One region of the Rhodoferax sp. LS1R11 genome, then DNA from elsewhere that is predicted to be linked to it. Evidence: predicted binding sites of a transcription regulator. Region 1 holds the regulator's gene; each other region holds the start of a gene.
What was found. Region 1 encodes sigma-54, which starts transcription at its own class of promoters, with help from an activator protein. Its sites were predicted from a motif close to TGGCANGNAANCTGCTTT; they were not measured.

Region 1 (5,731 bases):
CGGTCTATGTCACCAAAGTCCCGGTCCCGTTTGTCAGCAAATGGCAAAGCCGTACGGCCGATATGGATGTGGCCGAGAGCAAAAAGAACAAAGACTGGGACCCCAACACCCCTTTGTATGGCAAGAACCCGGCCAAGCCCATCACACCCGCTCCGGCTCCGGTGACTGAGACGGCGCCAGCCGACGGAGCGGCGGTGGTTGCGCCTCCTGTGGCTGTGGTCAAGGCCAAACCGGCTTTTACGGCGGCCTCAGACGCTGCCCCCACGACAGCTCCGAAAACGAAAGCTGACGTGAAGTCGGCCAGCAGCGTGGACCCCTTGGGCGATCTCGCCAAGGCCAAGTCCTCTGGCGCGACCGCTGAACCATTCACCTACTTCGTGCAGGCGGGCGCATTTCGCACCCCCGAAGACGCAGAAAGCCAGCGTGCAAAATTGTCTCTCAGTGGCATAGAAGCCCGGGTGACCGAGCGTGAACAGGCCGGGCGGGCCGTGTTTCGGGTGCGGGTCGGGCCTTTTGACAAAAAGGACGAAGCCGAACGAACCAAGGAAAAACTGGACGCCGCCGGGATGGACACCGCGTTGGTCCGGGTACAGCGTTAATCCCCCTGAACGGTGCGAAGTACCGAACTTATCGTCGCCATCCTGATCCGATATCTTTTTGTTTGGAGTATTTGAAGATGAAACGTCGTGAATTTTCTCTGGCTTGCAGTGCGGCTGCAGGGGCTGCACTGGTTCCGTTGGCTGCCCAGGCGCAAGCGAAGCCGCCTGAGGCAGGTACGGATTATCTGGTGGTGGAGAAGCCCGCTGCCGTCGAAGCCAAGGCCGGGATCATCGAGGTTGTTGAATTCTTTTGGTACAGCTGCCCCCATTGCAACGCCTTCGAGCCCACTTTTGACGCCTGGAGCAAGCGCGTACCCAAAGACGTCATGGTGCGCCGGGTGCCGGTCGCGTTCCGTGACGACTTCGTGCCGCAGCAGCGCCTGTTTTATGCCCTGGAGGCCATGGGCCTGATCGACAAGCTTCACAGCAAGGTGTTTGCCGCGATTCATGTGGAAAAACAAAGCCTGGACAAGGTCGGCCCCATCGGAGACTGGGTGGCCAAGCAGGGCGTGGACAAGGCCAAGTTCCTGGAGCACTTCAATTCCTTCTCCGTCTCCACCAAAGCGTCTCGCGGCACCCAGTTGCAAAACGCCTACAAGGTGGAAGGCGTTCCCGCCCTGGGCATTGGCGGGCGTTTTTACACCGATGGCTCGTTGGCCAAGAGCATGGAGCGCGCACTGAAAGTAGCTGAGCACCTGATGGCAGGCATTCGCACGGGCCGGTGATCACCTCATTCGCTGAACTGGCCCGGGTGGCAGGGCGTTCAGCCGGGACGCCGTTGCGGCTAAGCGACAGCTCGTGTCTGTCAAGCAGATTCAGGCATTTGTGACGTAACAGGCTTGAGTCAACGCTTACCGTCGTTACAATCCAAAGGCAACGTATTAATGCAAGATTCGTGCCTTTATGAAATCATCACTTTCCTCTCTGCTTTTGATCGCGGCGCTGGCCCTTTCGGGGGGAATCGCGCACGCCGACAAAGCGGACCGCAACAAGCCCATGAATGTGGAAGCTGATACCTTGCGTTACGACGACGCCAAGAAGACCAGTGTCTTCACCGGCGGCGTGGTCTTGACCAAGGGCAGCATCGTGATTCGGGGTACCAAAATTGAGGTTCGCCAGGACGCCGAGGGTTACCAGTTCGGGCTGGTGACTTCGGAGCCCGGCAAGCTGGCCTACTTCCGGCAAAAACGTGAAGGCCTGGATGAGTACATCGAAGGCGAAGGCGAGACCATCGAGTACGACAGCCGGGCCGACACCGTCAAGTTCATCAAAAAAGCGCAGCTGCGCCGCTTTCAGGGCACCAAACTGAACGACGAAATGACCGGCGCCGTTATTTTCTACAACAATAGCACAGACGTTTTCACGATTGATGGCTCAGTGGCCAAGGCCAGTCCGGGCACGCCAGCCGGGCGCGTGCGTGTCATGCTGACACCCAAGTCGGACCCTGCTGCGGCCAACGGCGCAAGCCCTTCGCCGGTGCTGCGCGCCAGCCCGACGCCGGAGGAGCCGAAAAAGTGACGAACGACGTCTCTGTGGCCGAGGCCTCGTCTCGGGCCGATGGCCTCAACGGCGAAAGCCGGCTTGTGGCCAGCCACCTGCAGAAGTTCTATGGCAGCCGCAAGGCCGTCAAGGACGTGTCGCTGACGGTTCGAAAAGGCGAGGTGGTGGGCCTGCTGGGTCCCAACGGTGCGGGCAAAACCACGTCGTTCTACATGATTGTGGGCCTGGTGCGCGCCACCTCGGGTGACATCACCATTGATGGCCAGTCCATCGAGCACATGCCCATTCACCGGCGGGCCCGCCTGGGGCTGAGTTACCTGCCGCAGGAAGCCTCCATTTTTCGCAAGCTCAATGTGGAAGACAACGTGCGCGCCGTGCTGGAGCTGCAGCGCGACGAGGCCGGCAAACCCCTGGGCAAAGCCGAGATCGAGAAACGTCTGACCGAGCTGCTGCAGGAGTTGCGCGTGGACCACCTGCGGGAAACGCCCGCCCTGGCGCTGTCCGGTGGCGAGCGGCGCCGGGTTGAAATTGCCCGCGCGCTGGCTACCCAGCCCCGGTTCATTCTGCTGGACGAACCGTTTGCCGGGATTGACCCGATTGCCGTGATCGAGATCCAGCGCATCATCAGTTTTTTGAAAGCCCGGGGTCTGGGCGTGCTGATCACCGACCACAACGTGCGCGAAACCCTGGGCATTTGTGATCACGCCTACATCATCAGCGACGGCACCGTGCTCGCTGAGGGCACACCTTCCGAGATCGTCAACGACGCCAACGTGCGTCGGGTCTATCTGGGTGAACACTTCAAAATGTAGATATATGGCCCCCACGTTTGTCACTGCGTGTACTGCACTGCCCCCCGAGGGGGGCTGGCCTTGCTTGGGGCGGCCCGGCGCGGCGGCCTTTACTCACGCGCCCGACACTGCGGTGAGCACATGAAGCAAGGTCTTTCCCTCCGTGTTTCGCAGCACCTGGCGCTCACGCCGCAGTTGCAGCAGTCGATCCGCCTGTTGCAACTCTCCACGCTGGAGCTGAGCCAGGAAGTCGACCAGATGCTGGACGACAACCCGTTTCTGGAGCTGGGCGCAGACCAGCCGGTGCGCGAGGAGTTTGGTCTGGCGCAGGCCGATACGCCCGTGCGCAATGACGATCTCAATGCCGAAGCTGCTACCAATACTGTAGCTGACTACGCAGTAGAGACGAGGGCTACAGGCGAAAATGATACTGAAGTCACGCCGCTGTCCGCCGACGACGGCCAAAGTTGGGAAGGCGATGGCAGCGCCTCCCTGTCACCCGACGACAGCGAGTGGGGTGGCGATGCCAAGCCCAGCACCAACAACCTCAACGGCAACGAAGACGCCGATGTGACCGAGATGGCGCGCACCCAGGAGTCGCTGCAAAGTCATTTGCACCGCCAGGCGCTGGCCTTGCGTTTGAGTGAGGAAGACCGCGCCGCCCTGCGATTTTTGATCGAGTCCCTGAACGACGACGGCTACCTGGAGGACACACTCATCTCGCTGGCCCAGGGCCTGGCCGGGGACGGCGATGCCGAGCAGGTCGAACAACTGGTGCACCATTTCACGGTGGCGCTGTCGCTGCTGCAAAGCCTGGAGCCCGCGGGGGTCGGGGCGCGCCATCTGGCCGAGTGCCTGACCTTGCAACTGAAGGCCTTGCTGGCCAGGGCGGTGACGGACCCGGCCTCCCGACAGTTGCAGTCGGTCCTGAAGGTGGCCTTGCGCATCTGTGCCCAGCCGATGGACCTGCTGGCGCGACGCGACGTGAAGCGACTCGTTCAGGTGTGCGCGGTCACCGATGCCGCCGTGCGCGAAGCCATTGCGCTCATCGCCCGCCTGGAGCCCAAGCCGGGCCGGCGGTTTGTGAATGTGGAACGCAACATCGTGGTGCCCGATGTGCTGGTGGTCAAGGTCGGCAAGGGCGCTCAGGCCAAATTCCAGGTGCGGCTCAATGCCGAGGTGATGCCCCGCCTGCGGGTGCATGACATCTACGCCAACGCGCTCAAGCAGCACAAGGGCGGCGGTAGCGAGTCGTCCAACTTTGCGGCGCTGCAGCAGCGGCTGCAGGAGGCGCGCTGGTTCATCAAGAACATCCAGCAGCGCTTTGACACGATTTTGCGGGTCAGCAACGCCATTGTGGAGCGTCAAAAGAGCTTCTTCACCCATGGTGAACTGGCCATGCGCCCCTTGGTGCTGCGCGAGATTGCCGACGAGCTGGGCCTGCACGAATCGACCATCAGCCGGGTGACCACGGCCAAGTACATGGCCACGCCGTTTGGCACGTTTGAGCTCAAGTATTTCTTTGGCTCCGGCCTGGGCACCGACTCGGGCGGCAACGCATCCAGCACCGCAGTGCGCGCCCTGATCAAGCAATTCATCAGCGCCGAAAGCGTGACCAAGCCGCTCAGCGACAACCAGATTTCCGAGATGCTCAAAGAGCAGGGCATCGACTGCGCCCGCCGCACGGTGGCCAAATACCGCGAAGGTCTGCGGATTGCCCCCGCATCCTTGCGCAAGGCGCTGTAGCGCCTTTATCCAGAACACCATGAACCAACTTCAATTATTTTTGCCCTGCGCCGCCGGCGTCGAGGACTACCTGGCGCCCGAGATTCTGCGCATCACCGGCTTGCCGCCAGGCTGCGTGACCAAGCAGCGCGGCGGCGTGGCCGTGCGCACCTCCATGGCGCATGCCATGCTGCTCAATCTGTACAGCCGCCTGGCCCAGCGCGTGCTGGTGCTGCTGTCCTACACCGAGTACCGTGGCGAGCAGGACCTGTACCGCGCCGCCAGCGAGGTGGCGTGGGAGCGCTGGTTCACGCCGAAGGAAAGCATCAAGGTGGAGGTAACGGCGCAACACAGCCCGCTCACCTCGTTGAACTTTGCGGCGCTCAAGATCAAGGACGCGGTGTGCGACCGGTTTCGGGAGACCGCGGGCGGTGTGCGTCCGGACGTCAACACCCAGTGGCCCGACGTGCGTATTTACACCCACCTCACCACCGACCACTGCTCGCTGTACATCGACACCTCGGGCGAGCCGCTGTTCAAACGTGGCTGGCGCGAGGACAAGGGGGATGCGCCCTTGAAGGAAACCCTGGCCGCGGCCATGATTGCCGCCAGTGGCTGGGCCGATGGCGACGAAGATTTGCAGCCCTTGTACGACCCCTGCTGCGGCAGCGGCACCGTGGTGATTGAGGCGGCCCAGATCGCGTGCAACATCGCGGCGGGCAGCCGTCGCCGGTTTGCGTTCGAAAAGTATTTGCCCTTCCGCCGCGCGGAGTGGGAGAGCCTGAAACAGGAAGCGGCGGATGCCGAGGTAGTGCGCGAGCCCGGTCAAAAGCCCATTATTTTTGGCAGCGACGTGGCCCACCGCATGGTCGATTTCGCCCAGCGCAATGCGCAGCGCGCCGGGGTGGCCGACGTCATCGAGTTCCGCGGCGGCGATGCCTTGCAGCGCATGCCCCCGGTAGACGGCGGTGGCGTGATGCTGCTGAACCCGCCGTATGGCGAGCGCATTGACGTGGGCGGCGTGGCCAAGGGCTCGCTGGGCGCTTACGACGATGAGGATGAGGCGCAAGTGGGCCGCTTTGGTGCCCGTGAACTGGCCCACACCGACGGCGGCGG
Region 2 (5,731 bases), on a different contig from region 1:
GAAGTGAAAGGTGCTGCCTGCGCCTGGCGCACTCTCCAGCGCCAGCTCGCCGCCCATCATGTCAATCAACCGCCGACAAATGGACAGGCCCAGCCCGGTGCCGCCGAAGCGCCGGGTCGTGGACGCCTCGGCCTGCGAGAAACCCTCAAAAATATGCTGCTGGTTTTCCGGCGCAATGCCAATCCCGCTGTCGCGCACGGCGAAGCGCAGGGAGACCTCTTGCGCCGACCGTGCCAGCACCCGGACCTCAACCACCACCTCACCCTGCTCAGTGAACTTGATGGCGTTGCCGCCCAGGTTGATCAACACCTGCTGCAACCGCATGGCGTCGCCCACCAGCACCTCGGGTGTGGCGGGGTCGATATCAAACAGCACCTCTACCGGCTTCTGGCCCAGACTGGCCGCGAGAATGACCGAAAGGTCACGCAAGACCCGGTCCAACGAAAAAGGCTGCGACTCCAGCGCCATCTTGCCCGCGTCCATTTTGGAGAAATCCAGAATGTCATTGAGCAGACCCAGCAACGATTTGGCCGCTCCCTCGCTCTTGCTGGCGTAGTCCAGCTGGCGCACGGTCAGGTCGGTGTTCTGCAACAGCTTGAGCATGCCCAGAATGGCATTCATCGGCGTGCGGATTTCGTGGCTCATGTTGGCCAGGAACTGGCTCTTGGACTGCGACGCTGCCTGGGCGGCCTCGATCGCATTGAGCAGTTCGGTGATGTCGATCAGAAAGCCCACCGTATGACCCTCCGGTGTTTTTCGTTCGATCACGCGCAGGCTGCGTCCATCGTCCAGCCGCTGGATCAGGGTTGAATTGCCGGCCCGGTGCAAGGCCATGCGCTCAGTCACCCATTCGTCAACACGCCCGATAGCGGCCGCATACTGGCCCCGCTCAGCGCCCTGGCGAATGATGTCCTCAAACAAGGCCCCCGGCTGGATGAGATCCGCGGACAAGACATAAAACTCGCGGTATTTTTCATTGCAGTACACCAGCCGGTCATCCGGGTCATAAAGCACAAAGGCCTCATCGATCACATCAATGGCGTCGCGCAGCAGCTGTGCGCCGCGCTGGATCTCGGCCTCGGCCTGCTTGCGGGCCGTGATGTCGCGGATATAGGCAAAGTTGTATTCCAGGCCGTCGAATTCAAACCAGTTCAGGTCGACCTCGACCGGAATCGCCCGACCGTCGCGGTTGACCTGTGTCGTCTCAAAACACATGCGCTGGCGCTCGCGCAGTTCCTGCCAATGGCTGGGCCAGCGCTCTTTGGGAAAGTCGGGGTCGAGGTCTGTGATGGACATGCCCAGCAACTCGGCCTCGGTGTAGCCGTGCAGGTCGCAGGTGGCTTTGTTGACGCGCAAAATGCGGGCATCCTGACCAATCCAGAACGTGGGCAACGAGGCTTGTTGAACCGAAAACTCATGTAATTTCAGCGCCGCTTCCGTGCGGGCCCGTCGGCGCAATTGCCGCACCATGGACCGCGTGACGGCAAAAAGCCCCGCCAGCACGACAAAAAGAAACGCCCCCTCGCTCCAGACCCGTTTGCGCCAGGGCGCTAGGCTGTCGGTCAGGGATTGGCCCACGGTCACCACCACCGGAAAGTCCTTGAGCGCCCGGTAGCTGTAAACACGCTCCACACCGTCCGCCGCCACGATCTGGCGTACCGTTTTGGCATCGGCCGTGGGCAGGTGCTCCGTGAACATGGGGGCATGGAGCCAGCTATGGGCCAGCAGTTTTTCGCTGAGGGGCGCCCGCGCCAAAATCCAGCCCTGGCGGTTGAACAAGGTGACAAACCCGTTCTCGCCGACATCGATGGAGTCATAAAAACTCTGGAAATACGCCGGATTGAGCGTGCCCACCAGCACCCCCTGAAACCCGCCACCGGGGGAACTCAACCGCAAGCTCACGGGAAAGACCCAATCGCCGTTGATGCGGCTTTTGACCGATGCGCCAAACACCAGTCCTTGCGCGTTGGGCACCTGCTGCGCCAAAAAATAGTCGCGGTCCGCAAACGATGGCCGACCTTTGACGACCTCAGTCACGGTGGATAAAACGAAGTTTCCCTGGCGGTCAATCACCGAATACCCGCGCATCATTCCGTCCTTGGGAAGCAGGGCCAGCAAACGCTGCCGCATGGCCGCGGGATCGGCCGTGGCGGTGGCGCTGGTGTTCTGCAGTTCAGTGGCCGCCTGCTGCAGGGCCAGCTCAACCCGGTGCATGCTCTGGCGCGCATGCTCGGCAAGGACCTGGGTCAGGTTCTGCGTGTTCGCGCCAACAGAGGCAATCTCGTGGTTATATTCACGCCGCAGGTCACTGGCCACCAGCCCGCTCAACAAAAGCGCCACGATCACGGACAGCGCCATGATGGCCTGTTGCGGTTGCAAATGCCAGGCCCGGCGGCGGCCGCGCCCTGTTGTCGTATTGGTCATGCGGAATTCTAAGAGTTGCCGGGTCGGGTCTATCGCTTGAAATGCAGATGCTTTCCAGCATCACGCCTGTGTTTCATGACCGGATTCCACCGTCTGACAGGGCCCACTCTGCCGCCATGCGGGCATGAATGCCCGTGGTGTCGAACAGGGGCACGCTGGCGTCCTGCGGGCTGACGAGCAGTGATATCTCGGTGCACCCGAGGATGATGGCCTGCGCCCCCTGAGTCACCAGATCGGCCATGACACGTTGATATACCGCGCGCGATGCCGCCACGATCTGCCCCAGACACAACTCCTCGTAAATGATGCGGTGAACCTGGTCGCGGTCTGCGGACGCCGGGGTCAGCACTTGCAGCCCGTGACGGGTCTGCAGACGCTCGCGGTAAAAGTCCTGCTCCATGGTGAAGCGTGTCCCCAGCAAACCCACGGTCGTAAAACCCGCTTGCTGGATGGCAGCGGCGGTGGGGTCGGCAATGTGGAACAAGGGGATGCCCACCGCGGCCTCGATGGCCGGGGCCACCTTGTGCATGGTGTTCGTGCACAGCACGAGAAAGTCGGCACCCGCCGCCTGCAAGGACCGCGCGGCCTGCGCCAGCAACTCGCCCGCGGCAACCCAGTCACCCGCGTGCTGCAGGCGCTCCACCTCATGAAAGTCCACGCTGTAGAGGATGAGCTTGGCCGAGTGCAGCCCACCCAGATGCGCCTTGACGGTTTCGTTGATCTGGCGGTAGTAAGGCACGGTGGACTCCCAACTCATGCCGCCGATAAGGCCAATAGTCTTCACATGCGCTCCCTGTTAGGTGATGGTGAGGAGAATACCCGAGCCGTCTTTGGTGACGGCCAGCCCCGCTGCTGGAAATGACATGAGACTGATTTAGAGCATTCCCTGTCGGATTTCTTTACACAAATTGACGGCACACCTCGAAACAAGATGTAACTCGTTGATTTACATACGTCTCTTTCAGAGGCATGGTTATTGCATATTTTTGGTCTGAAAAATTCTTAATCACACAGGGACCCCACCATGCAATCACAGTTCAAAGAACAAAACCGGATGACGCAGATCGCACGTGCCGTTGTCAATAGCGGGCTTTTGCTCGGCTGCCTGGCCTTCGGCACGGCTGCCCAGGCCAGCATTAACTTCACATTCGACTACGGCGTCAACGATGGCGCGGTGGGCGGGTTTTGGGAAGGCAGCGGTCTGGGCGTCGCTCGTCAATCCGCCATGACGGACGCATCCAATGCGTTTGCCACCATGTTCGGCAGCCACTTCAGCAACACCGCCACCATCGTGCTGGCTGCCACAGCCACCAATCTGCCTCTTAGTAACAATCTGGCATCCGCTGGTAGCGCCGGTTTCACGACGGGTGTCGCAGGCTTCACCGTCGGAGAAGTTGTCAGGATCAAGGCGCTCACCGGAGTCGATGAGAACGGCTCGGCTGCCGACGGTAGCGTCAACGTGAACTTCGGTCAGCCCTGGAATCTGGGCGCAGGCGCGACGCCAACCACTCAGTATGATTTCTACAGCACGATCTTCCATGAGTTCACACACGCTCTTGGCTTCTCGTCATCCATCGCGCAAAACGGCAGTGCTTTAGCGCCCAACCAGTGGAGCCCGTACGACAAGTTTCTGGTCGACAAGAATGGTAACCAAGTGGTCAATTCCACAACCTTTGCGCTGAATCAGTCAGTCTGGGATGCCGCCAGTGTCGGCGGGGCCAGTCCGGCCAATGGCATGTTCTTCAACGGCAGTTTTGCCATGGCGGCCAACGGCGGCCAGGCGGTCGGTCTCTATACTCCGACGACTTGGGAAGGTGGCAGCAGTGTGTCGCACACGGACGACCAAAACCCCGCCATCTACGGCACCATGATGACCGCCCAAGGCCCCACCGGCCCTTGGCCACGTGACTACAGCGCCATCGAAGTCGGCATGATGCGCGACTTGGGCTACACGGTCACCGCCGTGCCAGAACCCGAAACCTATGCCATGCTGCTGGCTGGCTTGGCGCTTATCGGCTCCATTGCCCGTCGCCGTCGCAACGCCGCCTGACACGTTGGCGTACCATGACTGAGGGATCCCGGAAACGGGGTCCCTTTTTTCTTTCTACCGGAATCCAAACCATGCCGATCCAAATGAGGTGTCTGATCACCAGTCTGCTCATCTTCATGTCGGGCCTGACGGGGAGTTGTTCGATGGCGACAGAACGCAATGCGGGGACGGCAGGCCCGCCCGGGACGTACCGACTCGATGAGGTGCGAGTGCGTATCACGCAAGCACCTGGCCGCGCCGCTTCCACGAAAAATCACGTCCTCACACTGAACGGTACGGGCAGCGGCACGCTGGAACACAACAACCAAACCCTTGCGTTTCGGTATGAACCCAAGGCCTTGCTGGCCTTGCTGAATGATCTCTACCGCATCCGCTTTTTTGAGTTGCCAACAGACTACAGCGTCGGCCATTCTGTTGTTCTCAAAGACGATGGCACGATTGGCACACAGTTCCTGAAAATGACGGATGCGTCAAGCACAAGCATCTGCTTCTCACTGCCCTCCTATGAAAAATGCGTTACTTATGGTGCCAATGGCCCGCGAGAGTTGGAGATCATGGCTCAGCGCCTGCTGGACGACGCTGATCAACGGGTGAAGCTCAAGCCGCCCCATGCCCCATCGTGAAGGCCTCTTCAAACACCGAGTAGCCGGCCCAGTCGCTGTGGGCAAAGGTGAGGCGCTCGTGGGCGATCACCGAACGCTCTGTTTTTGATAGCTGCTTGCGCACGTACCACCTGGGCTGCAGGCCTATTTCATCTAAATTTCTCGGCACAGGCACCGCCATGGCGTGGCCGTAGCGGGTGAGGTCGATGTGGGTCGTTTTGCTGGCCAGATCGGGGTGCGCCACGGCCAACTCGGCCAGGATGTCGTCGCGCCACGCGCTCCACGGCTTCTCCAGCAACTGGCGCCGTCCCGCCACCGGGCCACCCGGCACATCGCCCAAGGCGCGGTAGTAGGTGAGCACCGTGGCGCCGGGCACCGGCTGCAGGCTCTGGTGCATGGCGTCCACATAGCCCAGGCCGGGCGCGCCGTACAGCACGTTGTCCCACGCGGGCGCGGGGCCGGGGCGGTCATGCAACGGAGCCTTGAGGTGGAGGTTGGCCACCAGCCAGGGCGCGTACCCAGTGCGCGCGGCGGTGTGGCGCAACCAGTCGGGCGCGTTCTCGACCACGCGGGCCGCTACCAACACCGGCAGCGCCACGATGGCGCGCCTGGCCTGCCAGCGCTCTACCGCCTGGGTGGTGGTGTTGAAGGCGTC
Region 3 (5,731 bases), on a different contig from region 1:
TTCATTACCGGTGCCTCCAGCGGCATCGGCCAGGCGCTGGCCTGGCGCTTCTATGAGGCAGGGTATTCACTGGCGCTGGTAGCTCGGCGCACACACGAAGTCGAATCATGGGTGAGCGCACGCCAGATAAGCGAAGATCGCTATCAAATATATAGCGCTGATGTCTCCGTGTCTGACAGCATCGTGGCGGCGGGCCAGGCCTGTCTGGCGCAACAGGGGGTACCGGATGTGGTGATTGCCTGTGCGGGTATCAGCATCGGTGTGGACACGGGGCAGCGCGCAGACCTTGACGTAATGGCCAAAACCTTTGCTACCAACAACACCGGGACGGCTGCGACTTTTCATCCCTTCCTGGCGGCGATGGTCCAGCGTGGTGCGGGCGCCTTGGTGGGCATAGGCAGCGTCAATGGCATTCGTGGTTTTCCTGGTCATGGCGCGAACTGCCCCAGCAAGGCCGCCCTGATCAGTTATTGCGAATGTTTGCGGGGTGAGTTGCGCGGCAGTGGCATCCGTGTGGTGACGCTTTGTCCAGGGTATATCGACACGCCGTTGACACAAAAAAATGCGTATTCGATGCCGTTTTTGATGCAACCGCAGGACTTTGCCAACAAGGCCTTCAAAGCGATTGAGGCGGGTGTGAGTTATCTCGTGATTCCATGGCAGATGGGTGTGGTGGCCAAGCTGCTGCGCCTATTGCCCAACGTGGTGTTCGACAAAGCCTTTGCGGGTCGGCCGCGAAAGCCCCGCAACACGGGGGGCTGAAAGCAGCGCGCCGTCAAACAGGTGAACCAGAAGAGAAGTTGAAGTTTTTGGGCATGAAAAAAGGGCCGCAAGGGCCCTTAATTTCGGTTGGCGCAAGGCCAGTCGAGTGCTTAGTAGCTGCTACGGCCACCGCCGTAACCACCGCCACCGCCGCCGCCGGAACGACCGCCGCCGCCGCCAGCGCCGCCGCCGTAACCGCCGCCACCGCTACGGCCGCCGCCAGCGCCGCCGCCGCCGTAACCGCCGCCACCGCCGCCACCGCCAGCACCACCACCGAAGCCGCCGCCGCCAGTGCGGGGAGGACGTGCTTCCATTGGACGGGCTTCGTTCACCACGAGACCGCGGCCACCGTACTGTTGACCGTTCATGCCGTTGATAGCAGCTTGTGCCTCAGCATCGCTGCCCATTTCCACAAAGCCGAAGCCTTTGGAGCGGCCGGTGTCACGTTCCATCATGACTTTGGCGCTGGTGACAGTTCCGTGTGCTGCAAATGCTTGTTGCAGGTCTTCGTCACGGAAAGAATAAGGCAGGTTGCCTACGTAAAGTTTGTTGCCCATGAAAGGACTCCTCAAAATAACTCAAAACGCGATGGAGTCTAAAACCGCTACAACAAACCAATGAAGACTTAAAGCAGACGCGAAACTGACTAAACACCGCAAACTAATACCGCCGATATTTCGACAATACGACTGCATTATGCGTCAAGTTTTAAATTTCTCCAATTATTTTGAAGAAAGACAGGATTTGGTGCTAAGCGGTTTTGCCGAAGAGGTGTTTTCCGAAGAGAGCGCGGTGTGGAGCACTCTGAATCGCACAAAAATCCGACGTCGGGTGTGAGAAAGACGATAACGCACTGACCAAGCTACAACCAGTTTGCTTGAGCGTCGCACGTCAACATCGTTCCAGCTGGTTGTATTGAATTTTCAATCCTTAGGCGTCTTCAAATGAACCAACGAGCCCTACCTTGCCGATGTCGCGACTGCCGAGTGGGCGGCTGCACAGGTGCGCCAGTGCGGCCAACCGGGCCGCGGACCCCCGTAGTTTCGCGCTGCTCATGGCGCACGACCCTGCCGACCTGCATTTGCGCCTGGCGCCCAGTTGCGGCCACGCTTGCGTGAGGCCTTGTCCGTGCTGCTGATGTTGGGCCTGGGCGGGCGCTTGGCCTGATTTTTAAGGCTAATCGGGCTGTAGCCCCCGTTCACTGTGCAGTAGTAGCTATTAATTCAGTAGCATTAAGTCACCAGTTGGCTTCGCGCTCGGGCGAGGCACTGATCTTGTGGATGGACAGGTCGGCTCCGTCGTATTCCTCTTCCTGGCTCAGCCGCAAACCCAGGGTTGCTTTGAGCAGGCCGTAAACGACCAGCCCACCCGCCAGCGCCCAGGCCACGCCCATGGCCGTGCCGATGAACTGCGCGCCCAAACTGACACCGCCCAGACCGCCCATGGCCTTGGTACCGAAAATACCGGCAGCAATACCGCCCCAGGTGCCGCACAGGCCATGCAAGGGCCACACGCCCAGCACGTCATCAATCTTCCATTTGTTTTGCGTGAGCGTGAACATGAAGACAAAGATGCCGCCAGCCACCGCGCCCACCACCAAGGCGCCCATGGGGTGCATCAGGTCAGAGCCCGCGCACACGGCCACCAGCCCGGCCAGCGGGCCGTTGTGCACAAAGCCGGGGTCGTTTTTGCCAACTACCAGCGCGGCCAGCGTGCCGCCCACCATCGCCATCAGCGAGTTCACGGCCACCAGGCCGGAGATTTTGTCCAGCGTTTGTGCGCTCATCACGTTGAAGCCGAACCAGCCCACGGTCAGCACCCAGGCCCCCAGCGCCAGAAACGGGATGCTCGAGGGCGGATGGGCCGAGATACCGCCGTCCTTGCGGTAACGGTTGGCGCGGGCGCCCAACAGCATGACGGCGGGCAGCGCAATCCAGCCGCCCAGGGCATGCACCACCACGCTGCCGGCAAAGTCATGAAACTCTTCACCGGTCAGGCCCTTGATCCAGGCCTGCACACCCCAGTGCTGGTTCCATACGATGCCCTCGAAGAAGGGGTACACAAAACCCACGATCACCGCTGTGGCAATCAGCTGCGGCCAGAACTTGGCGCGCTCGGCAATGCCGCCCGAAATGATGGCGGGAATGGCGGCCGCGAAGGTCAGCAAAAAGAAGAACTTGACCAGCTCATAGCCGTTTTTGGCCGCCAGCACCTCGGCGCCGACAAAGAAGCTGGTGCCATAGGCCACGCCGTAACCGACGATGAAGTACACCACCGTGGAGACCGAAAAGTCCACCAGAATCTTGACCAGCGCATTGACCTGGTTCTTGCGGCGCACGGTGCCGAGCTCCAGAAATGCAAAACCAGCGTGCATGGCCAGCACCATGACTGCGCCGAGAAGGATGAACAGGGTGTCTGCGCCCTGTTTTAGTGCTTCCATGAGAACCTCTTTGGATTAATTGAGTTGTATTGGTGCGTTTATTTGTATGCAAATGAAAACGCACCAAAATAAAGCAAAAATCGAGCCAAATTGAGCTTTGCAAGTTCATAGTTGTGCAGAACGGTGCATGGGCTGCTCAAAGCAGGTCGGTCCCGGCCGCGAGACGTGACCCGCGCACTTGGATTTATACTTATCTCCAGCGCCGATTTGATCCACGATTGCGGGCGCCGAAGCCGATGAGCTTCGAAATTCAGCTAAATACGGCCACCGCTACCCCTACCAGGCACCCGGCTCCGCATTCAGCGCAGCCGGGTTTTTTTATGTTGATTGCTACACCACAGTCCATGCACTTCGAGGCCGCCTTGCCCTTGCAAAGCGGTGCGCAGCTACGCGACTATTCGCTGAGTTTTGAGACCTACGGCACCCTCAATGCCGACCGCTCCAATGCGGTGCTGGTCTGCCACGCGCTCAATGCCTCGCACCATGTGGCGGGCGTGTATGCGGGCCAGGACAAGTCCGAGGGCTGGTGGCACAACATGATTGGCCCGGGCAAGCCGCTGGACACAACGAAGTTTTTTGTCATTGGCGTCAACAACCTGGGCTCCTGCTTTGGCTCCACCGGCCCCATGCATCTGAACCCCGACACCGGGCGGGTCTACGGCGTTGATTTTCCGGTGGTCACGGTCGAAGACTGGGTCAACGCCCAGGCCCGCTTACTGGACGTCTTGGGTATCCAGACGCTGGCCGCCGTGATGGGCGGCTCGCTCGGTGGCATGCAGGCCCTGAGCTGGGCGCTGCAATACCCCGACCGCGTGCGCCACGCCGTGGTGATTGCCAGCGCGCCCAACCTGACGGCCGAGAACATCGCGTTCAACGAAGTCGCGCGCCGCGCCATCGTGACCGACCCGGATTTTCATGGCGGCCATTTTTACGAGCACGGCACTGTGCCCAAACGCGGCCTGCGCATCGCCCGCATGATTGGCCACATCACCTACCTCAGCGACGACGTGATGAACGAGAAATTTGGGCGCCAGCTGCGCTCGGCGGTGCGCCAAGAGGCCGCCGCCGCGCCGGGCCGCGCATCACGCGAAGCGGACAGCGTGGGGGCCTATCTCTACAGCACGCTGGAGGCCGAGTTCCAGATCGAGAGTTACCTGCGCTACCAGGGCGACAAGTTTGCCGAGTACTTTGACGCCAACACCTACCTGCTGATCACCCGGGCGCTGGACTACTTTGACCCGGCCCGCACCTACGGCGGCGACCTGAGCCATGCGCTGGCGCGCGCCAGCGCCAAGTTCTTGCTGGTGAGCTTCACCACCGACTGGCGGTTTTCACCCAAACGCAGCCGCGAGATCGTCAAGGCCCTGCTCGACAACCGGCGCGACGTCAGTTATGCCGAGATCGATGCGCCCCACGGGCATGATGCCTTTTTGCTCGATGACGCCCGCTACACCAGCGTGATCAGCTCTTATTTTGATAGCGTGGCCCAAGAAGTGGGAGTTGCCCAATGACCGACATCGCCACCAAACACGCCATTGCCCAGCTGGTGCCCCAGGGCGCGCGGGTGCTTGACCTCGGCTGTGGTGACGGCGCCATGCTGGCGCACTTGCAGCAAACGCGTGGCTGCACCGGCTACGGGGTCGAGATCGACGATGCCAATGTGCTGGCCTGCGTCAAGCGCGGCGTCAACGTCATCCAGCTCAACCTGGACGAAGGCCTGGCCATGTTTGGCGACGCCTCGTTTGACGTGGTGCTGCAACTCGACACCCTGCAGCACCTGCGCAACGCCGAGGTCATGCTGCGCGAGACCGTGCGTGTGGGGCGGGTGGGCATCGTGGCCTTCCCCAACTTTGCGCACTGGCCCAACCGCCTCAGTGTGCTGAGCGGGCGCATGCCCGTGACCCGCCGCCTGCCCTACCAGTGGTACGACACGCCCAACATCCGGGTGGGCACCCACGCCGACCTGGGCGTGCTGGCTGAACGCAGCGGCCTGAAGGTGATGGACAGCTTCGGCCTGCAAGACGGCCGCACCGTGCGTTTTGCGCCGAATTTGCTGGCTGGGACGTCGGTCTATACCTTGTCGCGCTGAAGAAATAGGCCGCATCGAATGCCGCCAAAGAAATCAACTTCACATGCAAATGTGAACGGCACCTCGGCGTGGTGCCATCGGCACCCGTAGTCCTATTCCTTCGCAGTCACCACTTGATCTGAGTTATGCAAAGAGAGCGTTGCTTTCAATTGATCGGCGTAGTTAAAGATGTCATCAACACTTTCAAGTGTCATCAGTACCTCTTCCTTCTTTTCATTGAATAGTCCAATACGGAGCTTCTGCGTATTGTTGAACCGCAGTCGGCAAAGTGGCTTCCGATTGTTGTCGTCAAGAAGAATGGCGCAATAACTTTGGGCATCGCGCATTACGATTCGCTTCGCGCCAACTAGCCCTCGAAGAATGGCCCGTACAGCGTAAAAACCTTCAATTTCCTCTGCGGATGTTGCAATTTGTGGTTCGGAGGAATTGGTTACGGGCGT
Region 4 (5,731 bases), on a different contig from region 1:
TCGTGGCGGATACCGAAGAGGCTTACCAGGCCGTGCTCGCCAAAGGGGGCCGTCCGCTGCACGTGATTGAAGGCCCGCTGATGGCGGGCATGAACATCGTGGGGGACCTGTTTGGCCAGGGCAAGATGTTTTTGCCGCAGGTGGTGAAGAGTGCGCGCGTGATGAAGCAGGCCGTGGCGCACCTGATTCCGTACATCGAGGAAGAAAAACGCGTGGACGAAGCCGCCGGGCGCGACGTGCGCACCAAGGGCAAGATCGTCATTGCCACGGTCAAGGGCGATGTGCATGACATTGGCAAGAACATCGTGACCGTGGTGCTCCAGTGCAACAACTTTGACGTGGTGAACATGGGCGTGATGGTGCCCTGCCACGAGATTCTCGCGAAGGCCAAGGCCGAGGGCGCGGACATCATCGGCCTCTCCGGCCTGATCACGCCCAGCCTGGAGGAGATGCAGTACGTGGCGGGCGAGATGCAGAAGGACGAGTACTTCCGCCTCAGGAACATGCCCCTGATGATTGGCGGCGCCACCTGCAGTCGGGTGCACACCGCCGTCAAGATCGCGCCGCACTACGAAGGCCCGGTGATCTATGTGCCGGATGCCTCGCGCAGTGTGAGTGTGGCGCAGAGTTTGTTGAGCGACCAGGCGGCGAAGTACATTGCCGAACTCAACACCGACTACGACCGGGTGCGCGAGCAGCACGCCAACAAGAAACAGACGCCCATGTGGAGCCTGGCCCGCGCCCGGGCCAACAAGACCCCAGTGAGTTGGGCGCGCTACACCCCGACCAGGCCGAAGTTCATTGGCCGTCGTGTGTTCAAAAATTTCGATTTGACCGAGTTGGCCCGCTTCATCGACTGGGGCCCGTTCTTCCAGACCTGGGACCTGGCGGGGCCTTTTCCGGCCATTCTGAAAGACGAAGTCGTGGGCACCGAGGCCGTGCGTGTGTATGCCGACGGGCAGCGCATGCTCAAGCGCCTGATCGAAGGCCGCTGGCTGACTGCCAACGCGGTGATTGGCCTGTACCCCGCCAACTCGGTGAACGACGACGACATCGAGTTCTACACCGATGAGACCCGCACCGAGGTCGCCATGACCTGGTACGGCCTGCGCCAGCAAACAGAAAAACAGGTGATTGAGGGCGTGATGCGCCCCAGCCGCTGCCTGGCCGACTTTGTCGCCCCCAAGGGGGTGGCCGCCGACTACGCGGGCATCTTTGCCGTGACCGCAGGCATTGGGGTTGACAAGAAGGAAAAATACTTCGAGGACGACCATGACGACTACTCGGCCATCATGCTCAAGTCGATTGCCGACCGGTTGGCCGAGGCCTTTGCCGAGTGCCTGCACCACCGGGTCCGCGCGGACCTGTGGGGCTACGCGCCCAGCGAGGCACTGACACCGGAAGACCTGATTGCCGAAAAGTACAAAGGCATCCGCCCGGCACCGGGCTACCCGGCCTGCCCCGACCACAGCGTGAAAAAAGAAATGTTCGACCTGCTGCAGTGCCAGGACATCGGCATGGCCGTGACCGAGAGCCTGGCCATGACACCGGCGGCGAGCGTGAGCGGCTTCTACCTGGGGCACCCGGACAGCACGTATTTCAACGTGGGCAAGATTGGCGATGACCAGCTTAAAGACCTCGCCACACGCCGCCAGATGAACGAGCAGGCCCTGCAGCGGCTGCTGGCGCCCAACCTGTAAGCGCTGGGGCATGGTTACATGTCATCACAATAATTAACGCCTGAAGAGACCGCTTGGTGGTCCAATTCGTCCAATAGATGGCAGTTTCCGCGTATCTTGCATTTCCGCAAGGCCACGCGTAAGCTCAATAAATCGTTATGAGTTGGAAAAAATCAAAATTTGCATCCAGCCTGATGAGCCTCTTTGGCGAACCCTCCAAGGAAGTTGTTCCAGAGAGTCGCATCAAGGATATTCGCCAGGCGATGCTCGACAGCATTGTGGGCTTGGGTACAAGCCACCAGTTTGCGCAGGTATGGGCGCGGGTCTTGTACGCGCCTGACATTCAGGCACTCTGGTACTTGCGCAGCGATTTGATGACCTTGCTCTCGGGTTTGCTGGGTGAGCGCACAGCCGGTGTCCGCCTGGCCACCATCAGCCGCCTGTTTGAGGGCCAGTTGCCCTCAGCCCAAAAATCACGCCCCAACAGTCTGGGCAACTGAGCGCCGGTACTGCATGGCTTCCGCCAAGTGGGCGACCTGGGTGGTCGGTGCCCCAGCCAGATCAGCAATGGTACGGGCGACCTTCAGAGCCCGGTGGGTGCTGCGTGCCGACCAGCCCAGACGGGCGGCCGCAATATTCAGGAACTTGACGGCTGCATCATCGAGCAGCAAGTGCACATCGATCTCCTGCCCCTGCAAAGCCTGGTTGGATTTGCCCTGGCGTGCAACGGCCCGTGCACGCGCCGCTGTGCAGCGCTCCCGAATGGACGCGGTGGACTCCCCCGCCTGGGCCAGCAGCAAATCGGACGACACCACGGCGGGCACTTCCACATGCAGGTCGATGCGGTCGATCAAGGGGCCACTGAGCTTGCCCTGATACCGCGCCACCTGGTCGGGCGTGCAACGGCAGGCCTTCTGGGCCGAGCCCAGATAACCACAGGGACAAGGATTCATGGCCCCAATCAACTGGAACCGTGCTGGAAACTCCGCCCGGCGGGCAGCCCGTGAGATGGTGATGGAACCCGTCTCCAGGGGCTCACGCAAGGCCTCAAGCGCCGCCCTGGGGAACTCTGGCATCTCATCCAGAAACAGGACCCCGTGGTGCGCCAGTGAGATTTCCCCGGGTCGCGGCGGAGAGCCACCACCGACCAGGGCCACGGCGCTGGCCGTATGGTGCGGCGAACACGTCGGCCTCTGCGCCCAGCGGTCCAGCGAAAAGCGCCCGCCCAGGCTGGCCACGGCGGCGCTTTGCAGGGCTTCGTCGGTGGTCATGGCGGGCAGCAGGCCTGCAAACCGCTGCGCCAGCATGGACTTGCCAGACCCGGGCGGCCCCATGAGCAGCAGGCTATGCCCGCCCGCCGCCGCAATCTCCAGCGCCCGTTTCGCACCCAGCTGACCTTTGACATCCGCCAGGTCCAGGTACTGAGCCGCATGGGCCTGCAGGGTGGCCGTGACCCGGGACCAGCCGGTGGACGGCTCGGCAGGGGGGGCGTCAGACGAATCAGGCAGGAAATGCTGCACCACATCCAGCAAATGGCGGGCCCTGTAGACGATGGCGTCCGGCACCAGGGCGGCTTCTTCAGCGCTTTCAGGTGGCAGTACCAGCTGGGTGACGACACCTCCCGCGTGCAGCGCCAGGCTCATGGCCAGCGCACCACGCACGGGGCGTAACTCGCCTGACAGGGACAACTCGCCGGCAAACTCATGGCCTGCCAGCTTATGGGCATCAATCTGGCCGCTGGCCGCCAGAATGCCCAAAGCGATGGGCAAGTCAAACCGCCCGGAGTCTTTGGGCAGGTCGGCTGGCGCCAGGTTGACCGTGATGCGTTTGTTGGAGGGAAATTCCAGCCCCGAGTTTTGAATGGCCGAGCGAACCCGCTCACGGGCTTCCTTGACTTCCACGTCTGCGAGACCCACCAGCGTGAAGCTCGGCAGGCCATTGGCCAAATGTACCTCCACCGTGACGGCCGCGGCCTCCAGCCCCAGCAGGGCACGGCTTTGCACCAAAGACAAACTCATGTGGATTCCTCTCCAAAGGGTGCAAACCAAGGCTTCTCTCAAAAACTGAGCAGACGTCGCCAGCAAACACTGTTTATTTATACATGCATATTAGCCGAAAGGCTGCGACGCAGCAAATGGGCGAGGTGCCTGCCGGCAGAGGCCACCTTCTGCACCAAACTCGGCCATGCACCCCTCTCACGCCAAAAGAGTGCGCACCAAATAAACCGCAGCCTCATACTGCACCCAGTTGGTGCAATCGACGCATTAGCTGGGGTAAGCGGACATCAAGCCCCCTAATCAATCATTCGGTGTCAGGGCAAAATCATCAAAGATGCACTGGCATGAACCATGCTTGTCACTCCCGTTCACGAAATTGTTGGAGAAGCTGATGAAGCTCGTAACGCTGTGTGCAACTGATCATTTCCATGCTGAGGAGAACCCATGAAACTTGTAACCGCCATCATTAAACCCTTCAAGCTGGACGAGGTGCGTGAAGCGCTCTCTGCCATCGGCGTGCAGGGCATCACCGTCACTGAAGTCAAAGGCTTCGGCCGTCAAAAAGGCCACACCGAGCTGTACCGCGGTGCAGAGTACGTGGTCGATTTCCTGCCCAAGGTCAAGATCGAAGCCGCCATTGCCGATGAGCTGGTGGACCGCGTCATTGAAGCCATTGAAGGTGCAGCCCGCACCGGCAAGATTGGTGATGGCAAGATTTTTGTCTACAACCTCGAACAAGTCGTACGCATTCGCACCGGTGAGACCGGCAAGGAAGCGCTGTAAGGCCCTCGCCCACCTGACACGAGAACATCAAAATGAAAAAACTACTAGCCTCCCTCGCCCTGGGTTTGAGTCTCCTGGTTGGCGGCACAGCCACCCTCGCCCAGACCGCGGCACCCGCTGCGGTTGCGGCCTCTGAAGCAGCAGTCCCTGCGGCCGCACCGGCAGAAGCAAAACCTGCTGATGCAGTCGCTCCTGCGGCCCCCGCCGCCGCCGTGGCTGCAGCCCCTGCGGCCGAAGCCGCCCCGGCACCAGCACCTGTTCCCAACAAGGGCGACACCGCCTGGATGATGGTTTCCACGCTGCTGGTGATTCTGATGACCGTGCCCGGCCTGGCCTTGTTTTACGGCGGCCTGGTCCGCTCCAAGAACATGCTGTCGGTGCTGATGCAAGTCATGGTGACCTTCTCGCTCATCGTGGTCCTGTGGTTCATCTACGGTTACAGCCTGGCGTTCACCGAGGGCAACGCCTTCATCGGTGGTTTTGACCGCTTGTTCATGAAGGGCATCTGGGACAACGCCGCGGGCACGTTTGCCAACGCCGCCACGTTCAGCAAGGGTGTCTACATTCCTGAGATCGTGTTTGCCGCCTTCCAGGCCACGTTCGCCGGTATCACCTGCGCACTGATCGTCGGCGCTTTTGCCGAACGCATGAAGTTCTCGGCAGTGCTGATGTTCTCGGCCCTGTGGTTCACGTTCAGCTACGCACCGATCGCTCACATGGTGTGGTTCTGGATGGGACCTGACGCCTACGGCACCAAAGAAGTGGTTGACGCCATGAACGCCAAGGCCGGTTATGTCTGGCAGTCCGGCGCACTTGACTTTGCAGGCGGCACCGTGGTGCACATCAACGCGGCTGTGGCCGGTCTGGTCGGCGCCTTCATGGTGGGCAAGCGTATTGGTTACGGCAAGGAATCGATGGCCCCTCACAGCCTGACCTTGACCATGGTGGGCGCGTCCCTGCTGTGGGTGGGCTGGTTCGGCTTCAACGCCGGTTCCGCTCTGGAAGCCAACGGTTTCGCCGCTCTGGCCTTCATCAACACCTTTGGCGCCACAGCGGCTGCCGTGTTGGCCTGGTGCCTCGGTGAAGCGCTGATGCGCGGCAAAGCCTCCATGCTGGGTGCAGCATCCGGTGCGGTGGCGGGTCTGGTTGCGATCACACCAGCCTGCGGCAACGTCGGCATCGGTGGTGCCTTGATCATCGGCACAGTGGCCAGCTTTGCCTGCCTGTGGGGTGTGAACGGCCTGAAGAAGATGCTCGGTGCTGACGACTCCC

Region 2: a site for sigma-54 is predicted at 3,390-3,407, ahead of AC097N_RS10170 (PEP-CTERM sorting domain-containing protein). Genes of this name have one in related genera too.
Region 3: a site for sigma-54 is predicted at 3,273-3,290, ahead of AC097N_RS10400 (ammonium transporter). Genes of this name have one in related genera too.
Region 4: a site for sigma-54 is predicted at 4,017-4,034, ahead of glnK (P-II family nitrogen regulator). Genes of this name have one in related genera too.

What each region holds. Positions count from the first base shown of each region.
Region 1 is NZ_JBWMAW010000002.1:95,320-101,050, reverse strand. Features, by position in the region: gene AC097N_RS03200 (SPOR domain-containing protein) at 1-599, shown strand, start outside; gene AC097N_RS03195 (thiol:disulfide interchange protein DsbA/DsbL) at 677-1,324, shown strand; gene lptA (lipopolysaccharide transport periplasmic protein LptA) at 1,503-2,117, shown strand; gene lptB (LPS export ABC transporter ATP-binding protein) at 2,114-2,911, shown strand; gene rpoN (RNA polymerase factor sigma-54) at 3,032-4,636, shown strand; gene AC097N_RS03175 (THUMP domain-containing class I SAM-dependent RNA methyltransferase) at 4,656-5,731, shown strand, end outside.
Region 2 is NZ_JBWMAW010000007.1:9,110-14,840, forward strand. Features, by position in the region: gene AC097N_RS10160 (response regulator) at 1-2,424, opposite strand, end outside; gene AC097N_RS10165 (aspartate/glutamate racemase family protein) at 2,498-3,208, opposite strand; gene AC097N_RS10170 (PEP-CTERM sorting domain-containing protein) at 3,449-4,474, shown strand; gene AC097N_RS10175 (hypothetical protein) at 4,546-5,097, shown strand; gene AC097N_RS10180 (FAD-dependent oxidoreductase) at 5,072-5,731, opposite strand, start outside.
Region 3 is NZ_JBWMAW010000007.1:58,190-63,920, reverse strand. Features, by position in the region: gene AC097N_RS10415 (SDR family oxidoreductase) at 1-762, shown strand, start outside; gene AC097N_RS10410 (RNA recognition motif domain-containing protein) at 873-1,319, opposite strand; gene AC097N_RS10405 (hypothetical protein) at 1,693-1,818, opposite strand; gene AC097N_RS10400 (ammonium transporter) at 2,000-3,202, opposite strand; gene metX (homoserine O-succinyltransferase MetX) at 3,523-4,713, shown strand; gene metW (methionine biosynthesis protein MetW) at 4,710-5,291, shown strand; gene AC097N_RS10385 (type I restriction endonuclease) at 5,384-5,731, opposite strand, start outside.
Region 4 is NZ_JBWMAW010000012.1:42,944-48,674, forward strand. Features, by position in the region: gene metH (methionine synthase) at 1-1,700, shown strand, start outside; gene AC097N_RS14640 (hypothetical protein) at 1,874-2,179, shown strand; gene AC097N_RS14645 (YifB family Mg chelatase-like AAA ATPase) at 2,153-3,697, opposite strand; gene glnK (P-II family nitrogen regulator) at 4,121-4,459, shown strand; gene AC097N_RS14655 (ammonium transporter) at 4,492-5,731, shown strand, end outside.